One region of the Brevibacillus sp. NPDC003359 genome, then DNA from elsewhere that is predicted to be linked to it. Evidence: a T-box and tRNA genes for the amino acid it is inferred to sense, from the RefSeq annotation. Region 1 holds a T-box; the other regions hold tRNA genes.
The links. A T-box is a leader RNA that pairs with one kind of tRNA and senses whether it is charged. The one in region 1 lies ahead of argS (arginine--tRNA ligase), so its partner is inferred to be a tRNA-Arg.
Positions count from the first base shown of each region.

Region 2: it has a tRNA-Arg gene. The T-box ahead of argS (arginine--tRNA ligase) is inferred to sense a tRNA for this amino acid. The anticodon was not compared.
Region 3: it has a tRNA-Arg gene. The T-box ahead of argS (arginine--tRNA ligase) is inferred to sense a tRNA for this amino acid. The anticodon was not compared.

Region 1 covers NZ_JBIAOR010000001.1:68,846-73,748, forward strand. Annotated here, with positions in the region: gene ACFYU8_RS00165 (thiolase family protein) at 1-22, shown strand, start outside; gene argS (arginine--tRNA ligase) at 321-2,036, opposite strand; T-box leader at 2,085-2,349, opposite strand; gene ACFYU8_RS00175 (hypothetical protein) at 2,393-2,887, opposite strand; gene ACFYU8_RS00180 (sigma-70 family RNA polymerase sigma factor) at 3,074-3,646, shown strand; gene ACFYU8_RS00185 (YcdB/YcdC domain-containing protein) at 3,637-4,903, shown strand, end outside.
Region 2 covers NZ_JBIAOR010000006.1:209,945-214,847, forward strand. Annotated here, with positions in the region: gene ACFYU8_RS17515 (sugar-binding transcriptional regulator) at 1-355, opposite strand, end outside; gene ACFYU8_RS17520 (glutaredoxin family protein) at 522-800, opposite strand; gene rpoN (RNA polymerase factor sigma-54) at 800-2,173, opposite strand; tRNA gene ACFYU8_RS17530 (tRNA-Arg) at 2,414-2,488, shown strand; partial or broken gene ACFYU8_RS17535 (transposase) at 2,611-2,901, opposite strand; partial or broken gene ACFYU8_RS31520 (transposase) at 3,013-3,162, opposite strand; gene ACFYU8_RS17540 (hypothetical protein) at 3,245-3,727, opposite strand; gene ACFYU8_RS17545 (hypothetical protein) at 3,781-4,263, opposite strand; gene ACFYU8_RS17550 (FecCD family ABC transporter permease) at 4,635-4,903, opposite strand, start outside.
Region 3 covers NZ_JBIAOR010000031.1:10,766-15,668, reverse strand. Annotated here, with positions in the region: gene ACFYU8_RS31065 (YcdB/YcdC domain-containing protein) at 1-1,564, shown strand, start outside; tRNA gene ACFYU8_RS31060 (tRNA-Arg) at 1,672-1,748, shown strand; gene ACFYU8_RS31055 (hypothetical protein) at 1,892-2,401, shown strand; gene ACFYU8_RS31050 (DUF7832 domain-containing protein) at 2,441-2,866, opposite strand; gene ACFYU8_RS31045 (hypothetical protein) at 3,398-3,976, opposite strand; gene ACFYU8_RS31040 (RidA family protein) at 4,079-4,486, shown strand; gene ACFYU8_RS31035 (NupC/NupG family nucleoside CNT transporter) at 4,628-4,903, shown strand, end outside.

The DNA.
Region 1 (4,903 bases):
CTACGAAAATTTGACGTTGTAAACTCCACATGTGCAAATAAAAAAGCCCCGAACGTTGCTATGTCGGGGTTTTTTGCATGAAAGCTTGATCGATTGAAAAGGCAGTGTGAGCGTGCTCTTTAAGGCGAAGAGCGCATGCAAGCCAGTGAGACGTAAGGTAAAATCCGTCTTGACGAAATGTGCACTTCTTCCCATCGTTGCTCTCCTCTTTCAACTGCCGTAGTTCCATTATCTGACAAATGGTTGAAGATGACACGGGACAATCAAAAAAGCCGGTGCTTTCCTACAAGAGGAAGGCAACCGGCTTTTCGTATTCATTCTTACATCTCTTCTGGTGCCGCCAGACCGAGCAGACGCAGACCTTCCTTCAGCACAGCAACGACTGCTGCTACGAGCTGGAGGCGGGAAGCTTTCACATCTTCTTCGTCAGCCAGGATGCGTACATTCGCATAGAACTTGTTGAACGTTTGTGCCAGGTCGATCACATACTTGCCGATTTGCGATGGATCAAAGTTATCGGCAGCACGTTCGATTACCTCTGGGAACGCGTTCAAGAGGGTAATAACTGCCCAAGCCTCTTTGCTGTCGAGTGCACCGGAAGCCAGGTTCACCGTCGTTGCAGGCTGGTAGCCACCTCTGCGCAGCAGTGAGCATGCACGCGCGTGTGCGTATTGCACGTATGGTCCTGTTTCCCCTTCGAAGGTCAGCATTTCTTCCCAGGAGAAGTTGACATCATTCAGGCGGAAGTTTTTCAAGTCATGGAAAATAACTGCGCCTACCCCAACTTGAAGAGCTACTTCTTCTTTATTGGACAGCGTAGGGTTTTTCTCTTCGATAACTTTTTGGACGTCTGCAATCGCTTGTGCCAACACTTCTTCCAAGAGTACAACTTTCCCTTTGCGTGTGGACATTTTCTTTCCGTCCTTGAGCATCATGCCGAACGGGATGTGGTGCATATCTGCGGACCACGCATAGCCCATTTTTTCCAACACTTTATAGAGCTGCTGGAAGTGGAGTCGTTGCTCGTTTCCTACGACATAGATTGCTTTCGCAAAATCGTACGATTCGTGGCGGAAGAGGGCAGCGGCCAAATCACGCGTTGCGTAAAGGGTAGCGCCGTCTGATTTTTTGATCAGGCATGGCGGCATATTGTATTCGTCGAGGTTCACGACCATCGCACCGTCGGATTCAGTCAAGAGACCTTTTTCCTCGAGCAACGTAACAACGCGATCCATTTTGTCGTTGTAGAATGCTTCACCGTGGGTGGAGTCGAAGGCTACGTTCATCAGGTCGTAGATCTTCATGAATTCCTTGAGAGATTCATCGCGGAACCATTTCCACAGATGCTGTGCTTCTTCGTCGCCATCCTCGAGCTTTTTGAACCATTCACGACCTTGGTCTTCCAGAGTAGTATCGTTCTCCACTTCCTCGTGGAAACGAACGTAGAGGCTGAGCAGCTCCTTGATCGGTTCTGCTTTTACCTTTGCTTCGTCACCCCAGAGGCGATACGCAACGATCAGTTTACCGAACTGAGTTCCCCAGTCACCCAAGTGATTGATGCGCACTGGCTCGTAGCCTTGCTTTTCCATGATGTTGGCAATCGCGTTTCCGATAACGGTAGAGCGCAGGTGACCCATGGAAAACGGCTTGGCGATATTCGGGGAGGAGAGATCGATTGGTACTTTGCGTCCTTGACCGATGCTGTTGCTTCCGTATGTGCTGCCTTGGGTAAGAATTGTTCCGATTACTTGCTCTGCCACATTTTCTTGATCCAGGAACAGGTTCACGTACGGACCTACTGCTTGTGATTCGCGCAATGGAGCACCGGAGAGCTGTCCAGCCAGCTCTGCTGCGATCATCGGCGGAGCTTTACGCAATGCTTTTGCCAATTGGAAGCAAGGGAAAGCAACATCGCCCATCGCAGGATTTGGCGGTGTTTCCAGCATGCCGTATACAGCTTCTTTGGTCAGTGTGTCTACGCCCATCGAGGAGAGCGCAGCGGTAATTTTTTCAGCGACTTGGTGTTTGTAGCTCATTTGAATATTCCCCTTTCAAAAATAAAAAAACCTCTACGTCTCCTGTGAAAAAGAGACGAGAGGTTATACTCCCGCGGTGCCACTCTTGTTGTTTTTCCCTCCCATGAAACAGGAAGGCAAAAACCGCTTGATCTGCTGTAACGGGCAGTCCCGGCATAGCCCTACACGATCCTTTGCCAATGATGACTGGCGTAGGATGTTCAGGCTGCATCTCCGAGGGGCGCTTCCTCACATGGTTTGGCATCGGGCTCACACCGTCCCCGACTCGCTTTCGTCCTCGCACAAGGAGTACTTTCCTCATCAACGATTCGTTTGTGTCTCTAGAATTATAGCTGTTTTGTCCGGCAGGATGCAACTTACTGTTCCGGTTTTTTCAAAATCTTATCTAATTCCGCGAAATACTGCTTGGTCAGTTCTTCTCTTTCTACCGAGCTGAGGTTATCCGCGTTCATCATTTGCTCTTTGTACTGTTCCAGCTTTTCGAGCATGGCCAGCTCGGCAACAGCGGCCTCATCCAGATCGAAATTTTCCGATGGATCGAACGGAATCAATCGATTGTCGTTACCACTACGCAAGTAGGAGGAGCGCCAGTTCTCCGGAAACTGATAAGGCTGTTCGCCAAACATAATCCCTAAAATATCGTCGGATTCAATCGGCAGGAAATGATCGTAATCGTCTTTTCTGCCTCCCTCGGACAAGTTAATGTGGGACAAAAAATAGTGGAGATAATGTTCCCCGGTTTCGGTATTCTTAACGATGGAATAAGTTTCAAATTCGGATGTGGATAGTTCTTTTATGATCTCCAAACAGGACAGAAATTTGTCTTTTTCACGTGCTTGCAAGGCATCCATGATAGTATCGTTCCTTTCGCTCTACAATAAGCCTCATGATAGCAAAAGCAGTGTGCTCTGACAATGAAAGTGGGGCAAACGAGTGCAGCAGGGGGACGATGAATAAAAGATTTGGATAATCTTGTCACAAAAGCGAGCCAGCTGGATCAAATACATATCAACACGGAACAAGGAGGTGAACAGCGCGTGAATGCAAGTGTCAAAAGTAGTGATGCGGACTGGACACTTCAATTGACCAACGAGGAGAAGCTGACGAGACTCATGAGCGAGTACGGAGACAACATCGTGCAGCTCGCTTACTTGATCGTCAAGGATAGGGGAATCGCGGAAGACATTACTCAGGAAGTGTTCTTAAAAGCGTATCGGGGTCTGGATCAGTTCCGCCATCAGAGTAGCGTGAAAACGTGGCTTTACCGAATCGCGATCAACGAGTCCCGCAAATATTTGCGTTCATGGTCCTTTTGCCAAATTTTTTCTACATACCTCTCCAAAGAGGAAGCACCCCCGGAAAAAGTAGACACGGCAAATGTTGAATCGGCAGTCATCGGACGAATGAGCAAGGTACAAGTAGCGGAGCAGGTGATGAAGCTCTCGCCGCTGTACCGAAAAGTCATGGTACTCCATTATTATGAAGATTTGTCGATAAAAGAGATTGCGCAAGTGTTGGATATTTCAGAAGATGCCGTACGAACCCAATTGTCCCGGGCCCGAAAACATTTTAAGGCATTGTGTGAAAAGGAGGGATTGGAATGGATGTAGATAAGCAAATGCGAGAAGCGGTACGGAATGGGAGTCAAGAATCTATAGAAGAAGTGAGGTTTACAAAAGAGATGGAATTACGGATCAGGGGTGCGATTGCACAGAATAAACACAAGAACCGAAACAGAATATTCATGGCAGGATCTCTAGCAGCTTGCTTGGCGGTAACAGCTGTGGGCATGCACCAACAAGGCTGGTTTCCACAGATGCCGAGCGGAAAAAATTTAGCGAATGCGGTCGCGACGACTGCAACGAATAAAAAGAATACAGAGGCAAAGCAGAACAGCGTAAAGGTGTCGCCGGAAGAGGCTATTTTGCCGTTGAAAAAGGCGATCCCAGCCATAAGCAAGACAACAATAAGAGTGGATAGCACGAGCCATGGGATCAGTGATATAACCTTAATGGAAGGAAACAATGTACGTGCCAGTGTCGCTTATGATATCCAGACTGGAAAAATTGAGAGCTTTATGATCAATGGAGAAAGGCCAGATTACCCAGAGAATTGGGACGAGACGTCCGTAAAAATGCCAGCAGCCAAAACTGCCGAGAGTGTAGCGAACGCATTTCTACAAAGTTTCTTGGGGGAAGAGAGCAAGTCCTATCAGCATCTGGGCACTGAGACCTATGTGAATGAGTTTAGGGAAGAAAGCATATGGCTGAGCGTGAGCTATCAACGAATGGAAAATGGCAAGCCTGTTCCTTACGACATCCTATCTGTACGAATCAATTCGAAAGAGCAAGTCTCGTTTTTCGGGCGATTGAACAAGAGCGAACAAGCTTTTTTCACCAAGCTGACAGATGCCATGCCCGATTTGAATCCTTCGCTTCTTCTTTTTGATAAAGAGAAGAGCCGCGATGGCATGTCAATAGCGGTCGGAAACGTGAATAAGGAGGGACATCAGGCTTCCCTTCAGATAGTTGGCAATGGCCAAGCCTTGGAATCCTATTCAATCGAGGAGAAGGATGAAAAGGAAGAGCCGAGCTGGAAGCAAGCAAAAGGAGCAAAAGCTGTGGAGCAAGAGCGACAGTTCCTGAACAAGCTGCTCGGGGCTGATAGCGAGAACTATCGTTTAGAGGATGAGAGCAAGCCAGGTGTGTACCAGCGTTATCATAACGGACTGCCAGTGCTATCGGATCAGATACGCATGACAACAGATGAATCTGATCTCCTTCGCTTTTTCAGGAAGGAGCCCGATACATTCGACCCTTCGCAGTACCCAGATGTGTCAACAGCGGTTTCTGAAGAAGTCGCCATCC
Region 2 (4,903 bases), on a different contig from region 1:
GGTCTGCATTGCCCTGCACCACAATGACTTCTAGTATGCCTAGCTTTTTTTGCAGGCGCTCCGCCAAGTCAGTAAGGCCGAATAACTCTCCGACGAGAGGCTCCATGTCGTCCAAGACTTGTTGTCCTTCTTCACTCAGGCTCATTCCCGCAGCCGTTACATGAAGGAGCCCCGTCTCTTTTAGCAGTTCCACTTCTGCCCGCAAAATACGCTCAGTGGTGTCCATGGCTTGAGCTAGACCTCTTCTGCCAATCGGCTGCAAATGATAGATGGATCGAAGCAACATGTACCGCTGACGCAAAACCTGAATCAAGTCAGGCAACAATTTTTGTTGCAGTTCCAGTAAACGTCGCATTTTGCCTTCTTCCTTGGTTACAAATTGTTGATCGGGACTTTTTTTGTCCCTGTATATACATTTTTTGTCCCGCTTGGTGCAAAAAAAAGATCACTTGCTACAATTTGAATGTATCATATTTAACAATATCTTGCAAGTTACCCTCGCCCATATAAAAAAGTGCCACTCATGACCGAGTGGCACGTCTATGTAATTCGTTTCGTAGCTCCTCTAGCGTCACCACATGTGTAATGGAACGAAACACAATCTCTCCATTTATCTCGACTACTGGAATGACAAACATCATTTCCTCATGCAAGACCGGATCACTTTCAATATCAACCATGCGCATACGAAGGGGGAACTCCTCCGCCAAACCGCGAATATAGAGCTCCACCTCATCGCATAAGTGACATTTTTTTCGTCCGTACACAACAATTTCAAACATTTCTTCATTCATTCCCATTAAAACCTCTTTCGTTTGGCCGACGATGGGATCAGCATTTCTTCCCGGTACTTGGCAACCGTGCGGCGGGAGATTTCAATCCCTTCTGTCAGCAGCATCTCACCCAGCTTCTGATCAGATAACGGGGACTTCCGATCTTCTTGCTCGATCAGCACTTTGATTCTGCGCTTCACACTCTCAGAAGAAGTCGCTTCCCCGCTGGAAGTTGAGAGTGCTGACGTGAAGAAATACTTCAGCTCAAAGATCCCGCGCGGTGTCTGGACGTATTTGTTGCTGGTTGCCCGACTGATCGTTGATTCGTGCAGGCCGACCCGCTCTGCTATTTCCTTTTGTGTCATGGGCTTTAAATAATGAATCCCCCGATCAAAAAACTCCCGTTGCATATCGAGGATGGCCTGCGTTACGCGCATGAGAGTCAGGCGGCGCTGCTCCAGGCTTTTTGCCAACCACATAGCGGCATTCAGCTTATCATGAATGAACTGTTTGGCTTCATCCTGACTTTTTTGCTGGCTCAGCATTTTTTCATAGAAGCTGTTGATTTTCAGCCGCGGTGCAGCGACATCATTGACCAATACCACATAATCATTCCCGACTTTCTCTACGGTCACATCTGGAATGACATATCTTGTCTCTACTGTAGAAAAGGCCGCTCCTGGACGCGGATTCAGCGTACGGATCAGGTCTGCCATCGCCTGTACCTCTTGCGGCGTGCAGCCGATTTTGTCTGCGATCCGCTGGTAGCGATTGTCCGCTAAATCTTGCAGGTGGTTGCGAACGACCTGAACGATCTTTTCGTCATCGAGGGCCAAATGCCCGAGCTGCAGCAAAAGACATTCTTCCAGGCTGCGTGAAGCTACTCCTACAGGATCAAAATGCTGCAAAACGGACAATACGTCCTCAATCTCGAGCACTTCAGCACCTAGGCGCGAACTCGCTTCCTCCAGTGTAATCTCCAAATATCCTTTCTCATCCAGATTCCCGATCAAAAAGAGAGCGATCTGTTTTTGCAGCGACGAGAATCCTTTTACATAGCCGAGTTGACGCTCCAGATGTTCGTACAACGTCTCCGCACCTTGCTGGACGTAATCCAGTGGATTGTAAGTGCTTTCATTTTTCGACGAAGGGTACTCACCTGTCGCACGATTGCCCACAATTTCTTTCCAGTCAATCTCAGGAGCTGGTTTCTCTGCTTTTGCAGAAGCGACTTCTCCAGCCACTTCAAGGTCGAAAACAGGATTTTCATTTGCCTGATCCTGCAAATAGGAGATGAGATCAATGGCTGAATACTGCAATATGGTAATCGCTTGGCGTAGTTCCGGCGTCATCACTAATTTCAGTGTTTGTTCTTGAAATAACCCCAATCCCATGTTCATGAAGCTCGCCTCCTTCGCACTTGCTCTTGCTGCTCGATGACTCTTTATTTTCATTATATTCGTTCTCTCATGCAATTTTCCTGCCAAATTGATGAAGCAGAACACAAAATATGTCGAAAGATCTTCTCCAATGGCTTTTTCACTCTCGCTTACCTTATCGCTAGTTTTTTCTGTTGAACTACTTTTTTCGTTTGCATTGAGATTCCCGATGTTTTATAATAAAAGTTGTCGTCACAATATACGCCTGTAGCTCAGTGGATAGAGCAATGGTCTCCGGAACCATGTGCGGGGGTTCGATTCCCTTCAGGCGTACCATACGTGCAAACAATAAGCGATCTCTTGGATTCAAGAGGTCGCTTTTTTATGTTGAATCCAGATGGAAACAAAAAAACAGCCCGATTATGAAGTGACCCCGAAAAGTTAGACACGAAATGTAGTTAAGCGGCATGTAAGGTTTGAGTTCGGTACTGTACCGGACTCAAGCCTTTTAATTTTGTCTTAATTCGTTTGCGGTTATAGTAGTCGATGTAGTTTGCTAACTCCTTCTTAAAATGTTCAATACTCTCAAATTCCTGCGTATAAAAAATTTCCGATTTGAGGATGCCAAAGAAGTTCTCCATGACGGCATTATCATAACAATTTCCTTTTCTAGACATACTCTGCGTGATGTTCTTTTCTTTTAATGCATGCTGGTACTTACTCATCTGATAATGCCAACCTTGATCCGTTATTTGAAAAATGGCGGCAGTTTCATTCGGAGACGTCCCGTGGGTAATCATATAATTGAGTACGTCCAGTTTAAAGCGTGCCGTGTAGCTTGTATAGGATTTTCCGAAGGCTTCCACGCCATTTTGCTCGTATTGTGTCACCCAAACGCCGATCATACTTTTGTGTGCACCAATAGATGTAGCAATAGAGGCATGTGTTTCTTTGCCGTCTAAACAGCGTAAAACCGCTGATAATTTATCTTCTGGAGAAAATTTAGCCATAAAAAAACTGCACCTCCAATTGTTAGGTGTGTCTAACAATTGGGGTGCAGTTCAATTAAGGACTGTTTTTCGTGCGTTACAATTATTGGTTAAAAATCGCTTTGAAAGAATAAGGGATTGGTTCTATTGGTCTATTATCTAATATTGCATTTGGCGTCCCCAGATAAATGCTGTACTGGCCTTCTTCCGGGATATCTACTGAAAAAGATGTATTACCTTTGGTAACAACTCTATGTAGAAACGCTCCTGTTGGCTTCCTCACCAAGATTGTAATCGGCTCAGTACTTGATGACAGGCTGCTGAATGCAAAATTAAACGTTCCTGGTTTTGCGTAAAAATTAAAATAATCAGAATCTCTATAGTGATTAATTGCAGCTGTGTATGAAACGTTCGAATTAATATATGGAGCGAATGCAACACTATCATTTGGTTCGTATGGATCAGTCACTGAAGCAGCAGCTTTTTGGGAAGACTTCATATTTTTAGCCGGTTCTGCTGCAAATGCTGAAGCAGATGCTGATAATGCTACTGCGAGGGTCAACAAGCTAACTACGACTTTTTTCATGTATGTTACCTCCTAATAACTTGGTACGGAATTGTGAGTATTTGTAAGTGATCTTATTGATTAAAAATTGCTTTAAATGAATAAGGCATAGGAGTTATTGGGGTCGAATCGAAAGCTGCATCTGCAGATACAATATAGATGTAATAACTCCCTTCTTCTGGGATATTTACTGATAAAGTTGTATTGCCCTTAATACGAAATTGGCTTTTTATTGTCTCTCCGCCTTGCTTTCTCACCAAGATGTCAAACGTGTGGTTGCTTGCAGATAATCTACTGAATGCCAATGTAAAATCTCCAGGTTTCGCATAAAAATTAAAATAGTCAGCATCTCTATTGTGATTAATCGCTGCTGTATATGAGGTATTCGAATTAATATAAGGAGCAAATGCAGGACTGTCATTTGGCTCATAAGGATCGTTTGCTGATGCAGCTTTTTGAGATGCTTTCGAGCTTTTTACAGGTTCTGCAGCCAGTGCAGATACAGAGGCAGATAAAACGAGTGACAGGCTCAATAGACTTGCTACGACTTTTTTCACGAATAAACCCCTCCAAAAGCTGTAATAGTAGGTACTATTATTATTTACCATTTTATAGCTCAATTGTAAATAATAGTTTTGTAAATTTTTGCAATAATTTGGTGATTAAGCAAGAATAAACTCGATATTTATCGATTTTTGCTATTCCTCATATTTTTGGGGGACCATGCACAAAAAAGCCTTTCACGATTAATTCCATCGATTATCATAAATGTAAACCCTACTAATCTTTACCGTATTTAAACCGTTTTGTAAATTCGATATTTGTAATATTTTGTAATAAATTGCAGAATGGTGAATACAAAAAAGCCCTGGAATCTTACTTTCCTCCAGGGCTTTCCCTCGTCTATAGATAAACACACTGATATTACCTACTGATAATTCCTCGTTTTATACAACAGATAAACAAAAAACGGCGCTCCAATTGCTGCGGTAAAAATACCTGCTGGCAAATCATGTGGTAAGAACACTGTTCTCCCAATCAAATCAGCCAAGACGACGAGCATCCCGCCCAAAACGGCGGAAGCCGGCAGCAAGTAGCCGTACGCAGAGCCTACTAGCCTGCGCGCGATATGTGGAGCCATCAAACCGATAAAACTGATTCCTCCCGCCACGCCGACCGCAGCACCTGCTAGTGCCA
Region 3 (4,903 bases), on a different contig from region 1:
GACAGAGCGACGTTTAGAAATTCAAACCAATCGACTTAAGCGACGCATTCATTTTCAGCGTTTAGGGAATCGTGTGGCTGGTGTTGTTGCAATCGTGCTGTTGGGAGGATGGGTGTCCACGGAGAGTGGGCAGCAGAGCCTTCATACATTGTGGAGCTATACAATGAAGCATGAGCAACCCTCCTCGACCTTTATTCCCGCTCCCACTTTCGAATCTGCCCAGCCGTCGCCGGCCACACCTCCACCCACAATTACGAGGAAAGAGAACACGATCATAAATAGACCTGTCACAACAAATCGTTTCGAGAAGACAACCAAGCCCTTAGAACAAAAACAACCGCCAGCGAAGACTATGCCATCCGTTTCCACTTCGCAGATAAAGCAGCCTGTAACCGTAACGAATACAGCACCAATACCTCCTGCTGTGAAAAAAGCAGAAGCTTATGTGCAGGAGATGCTAGGGGAAGAAGGGATGCATTATCGGTATAATCCATCACAGTCAGATTTAAAAAGTGGAACGGTAGGATTTAGTCGGATTATTCATGGCATTCCAGTATATGAAGCAAGCTATACGGTTGAAATGAATGGTGACGAGGTATCACGGTTTCAAATCTCTCAGCAATCAGACCAAATCCAGTCTCTTGCGCAGATTCCCAAACCGACAGACGTACTATCGAAAGAAGAGGCGGAAGAAGCGATTGCTTCTACATTGCGTTTGGTGTACCGGGAAAAGGGAGGGACGACAGCCTCCTTACGCTACGAGCCGGAATTTTCCGGGTTCGTCGATGCCAGTACAGGAACGTTTGTCTCGAGCATAGGTATACCCATACAAAAGAATGAAGGAAAAAGGGTCATACCTGTAGCTGCTGAAGGTAGACGAATAGAAGCGAATAGAAGCGAAGAGGCTCTTTCCTTGCTTGTACAGGAATTTGGCTTGCCTTTCGCTACTGATAATTGGGAAGGATCGGTATCTTTCGGAAGGGATAGAATAAGGGAGATGCACTGGTCGGAGAAAGGAAGAGAACTGTCAGCTCGTTTTCATGAGAATGGACAATTGCTATCCTATCGAGTGAACAAAAGCAAAGATTCAAGGACCTCTTCCAGCAAAAATCAGGCCGCTTCGCCGGAAGTCTTCTTACCATCTGTGATTGAGCATCTGCAACGTTACCTGGACGAGTCGATCAAAGAGCTGGAGATGACAGGCATCAAAAGGGAAGCAGCAGAGATCCGATTCCATTTTAACAAGATGTATCAGGGTATCTCCGTAATCGACCACACTTATGAGGTGATTGTCGATACAGGCACGGGAGAAGTTGTAGGCATGTCAGGTTCATTTGGACAACAAGCCACTAGCTTCCCGGACCCTGCCAAAGCGATTTCCAAGGACGCCGCTGAGGCAACAATGAAAAAAAACCAGCCGCTGGCACTTGCATATATCTGGACCAATCAAAACGGCACAGCTGACATGCAGCCGCTTCTTGTATACCATGTTAACAAGGAAAAAGGAATCGAGACATCTATTGAAGCGATAACCGGAGCTGTACTTGAAGGGGTACAAGAATAACGGTGATGAATGGACAGAGATGAAGAAGGACCAGGGCATATTCACCCTGGTCCTTGATTGCTAAAAACGAGCAATCTCACTATAATGGAAGTGAATGTAAGTATCACGTCCCCGTAGCTCAGCAGGATAGAGCAACGGTTTCCTAAACTGTAGGTCGGAGGTTCGAATCCTCTCGGGGACGCCATTGTAGGAAAAACCTTGGTGTATCAAGGTTTTTTCTTTTTTATTGAGACGTGTATCATGTCTGAAATGTATAACGTATATCAAATGACGAACGAAATAAGGGGGGGATTTCTTTTGAAAAAAGTGATCGTAGTGTGTATGGCTATGGTCTTGACGATTTTCTTCAGCGGATGCAGCTCAGATGCGGTCGTACAGGATAAGACAGAGTCGCCACCTGCAAAAGAAGTAACGAACGCTGGCACAGAACAGAAACAATCGGTCGACAACTCTTCAAGCTATAACCAAATCGCAAGCTATATGGAAGAAGAGTGCAAAAAAGCTTTCTCCCCCTACTATGAGCTCGTCGAGTTTACTGTATCAGATTATGAAGAGAAAACAGTGGACGGAAAAGTAGAAGCGACATTCGCGTATCAAGTGAAATACAAAAACTTTGAGAAAGACCCTGAGACGGTGGACTACATCAAGGCCGCAAAAGAAAAGAACGATCCCCATTACCAACAGCTGTATGATGAATATTTGCAGCCCAAGGACATGAACTTTCATTTGAAAGCCGTAGTTGAAGATGCGGACTCCATAACCCTTTACACCAATGTGAGTCCAAAAGGAATCCAATGGGAAAAGGCAGTTATTTCTGATTTTATCCTGAAGAAATAGGATAGCGACTTGACCGTAGGGCCGCGTGGTTACGCGGTCTTATTCATTTTTCTCGCACCAGTACTCGTACTCATTGTCGATCCAATCTTTGATATGATCGTAATTCTCCCAAGTATCTTCCACGTGGTACACACTTGGCTCACAATCAAACGCTTCTAGATAATGATAGCGATACTCCCCCGTATCGAAATCGAAGTAAAACATCGCGAACTGATTTCCTACTTCATTCAACATGTCTTTAGCAAATACTCCACCCGTCTTCTCATAGACTTCAGGGCCAGTCATCTTCCTTTGTTTAAAATCAGCGATCAGGCTTTCGAAACTCTTCTGAAAATCCTCGCTAACCATATCATTTTCAATCAACCAGCCGATGAAAAAACCTGTATGTACGTAGGCCTGTTTTCGAGGAAGATCTTCCTCAAAGTTTTCATAATGATATTTCGCTTTATCGTATATCGTTGCCACTAGCAGATCCTCTCTTTCTATTTGCTCAGTTTCCAAAAATTATACAGGATAGATGTAATGATAAATAGTCAAAAGAGGATGAAGAAAGAAGCATAGGAATTTTACGGCATTGCCATGATGCGAAGTGGTAGTATTTAACTGTTATTTAGAGAGAGAACCATTGGCTGGTTCAAAGAGGGGTCATCTTTCATGCGGAAACTGCTTGCCTTTTTTGTTAGCGGTGTAATCATTAGTCTGTTAATCCTTCCTGTAGAACCTGCATCATCTAGAGGGTCAAGCTCGTCTAGTTCCAGTAGTTCAGGATCATCTAGTACAGGCAGCTCCTCTTCCAGTAAAGCCAGAAAGAACACCGATTCAACAATCCCCACCCAAAAAGAGAGAAATAAGAGTAGAAGAAAAAAAGCAGTATGGTGGTGGACTGTTTCAGCAATTTGAAGCGGGCTGTTTGATCAAATTAATTCCTCAAATAGAAACCAGTAATAAGCAAAAACCCGTCCTCAGCCTAGCTGGAGACGGGTTATTCATTCCATTCTATAACGTATACTCACTTAAAATAAACTGCGGAGCTAACAAATACTCGACGGGATATAAATCATCTCTTCTTGTTAGTAACGCCTTCACTAGCCCAATTTGATACTCTCCCTTTACTTCAATGATCACGAAGGCATCCTGCTTTTCATTCAGAGGATAAATCACATTGCTCGAATCAAACACTTTGTGATCAATATCCAATGTTGCAAGGTGAAAGGGTTTGCCTTTCCACTCTGTGCGATAAACCACAAACGCTTTATTTTCTAACAAGTGAACCAATCTGTCTCTGGATAAATTCAATTCAATTCCTGTCATGTAGCCTTGCTCATCGAGATCGTTCTGGTACTCCTCATCAATCTCATCGCCAATTGCCATCTTGTACGTTTTCGCGGATAACTGCATGTCATCCAACAGCTTTCCCCTGTTCAAATCAACGACTAACGGGATGTGCAACAAGGAAGGATCGACATAACGGCTAATCTTGTTATCCTTCTCCCTTTGGGAATCAACGATTTCTTTCCCTGGTTGCTGCAAATAAATATAGCCCATGTTGCAATAAGCATCGCATGTAATGATCATGAGGCTTCCCTCTCTTTCTTTGAGAACTCGACGAATGGTCAGAATTTTTCGGGTATGATAGAATTACTTACCAACAAATGTGAATCGGAGGGAGTATGTCGGATGCAGAATGATAAGCGAATCAAATTCATTAGCCCTGAAACAATGCCACCTACTTTTGGCTACACCCATGCAGTGGAGGTTCGGAACGCACGGACGATTTACATATCCGGTCAGGTGGCTCTCAACAAGGAAGGCCAAGTGGTCGGCACAGGTGATTTAGCTGCACAGACGAAGCAAGTTTTCGAAAATATCCAATTCGCTTTAGATGCGGCAGGAGTCAGCTTTGATCATGTAGTGAAATTGACTTTTTTCGTGACCGACATCTCCAAGATGCACGTTGTCCGTGAGATTCGAGATCAATACGTGAATACAGAAACTCCGCCAGCGAGCTCTGCCGTTGAAGTGAGCAAGCTCATCAGGGACGAGCTGTTGATTGAGATTGAGGCCATCGCTGTTGCAGATATATAGTTTGTCTCATCCCCCTTCTGTTCGATTATTCATCGTTCAGGAGGGTTTTTTTGTGCTCTTTTGGGAAGATTATGGAGCGAGATATGCGGATCGGCAATGGTACGTGTCGGCTCTAAATCTTTTGCTATTGGAGTTGGTTGCATGAATTATATCATCGCAGGTATAGGTTTGATCACGGTATTTTTGCTTGCTTGGCTGACAAGTAGTAATAAAAAGCACATTCGGTATCGCCCTATCCTCATCATGATTCTGATTCAGATCGTGTTTGGCTTGCTGCTGTTGCGAACCAGTATTGGACTCATTTTAATATCAGGCATTGCCAGCAGTTTTTCTGTACTCCTGGAGTATGCTTACGAGGGGATCAATTTTGTTTTCGGCGGCATTGCGAATCCGGGTGCGTCGCCATTTTTCTTACAA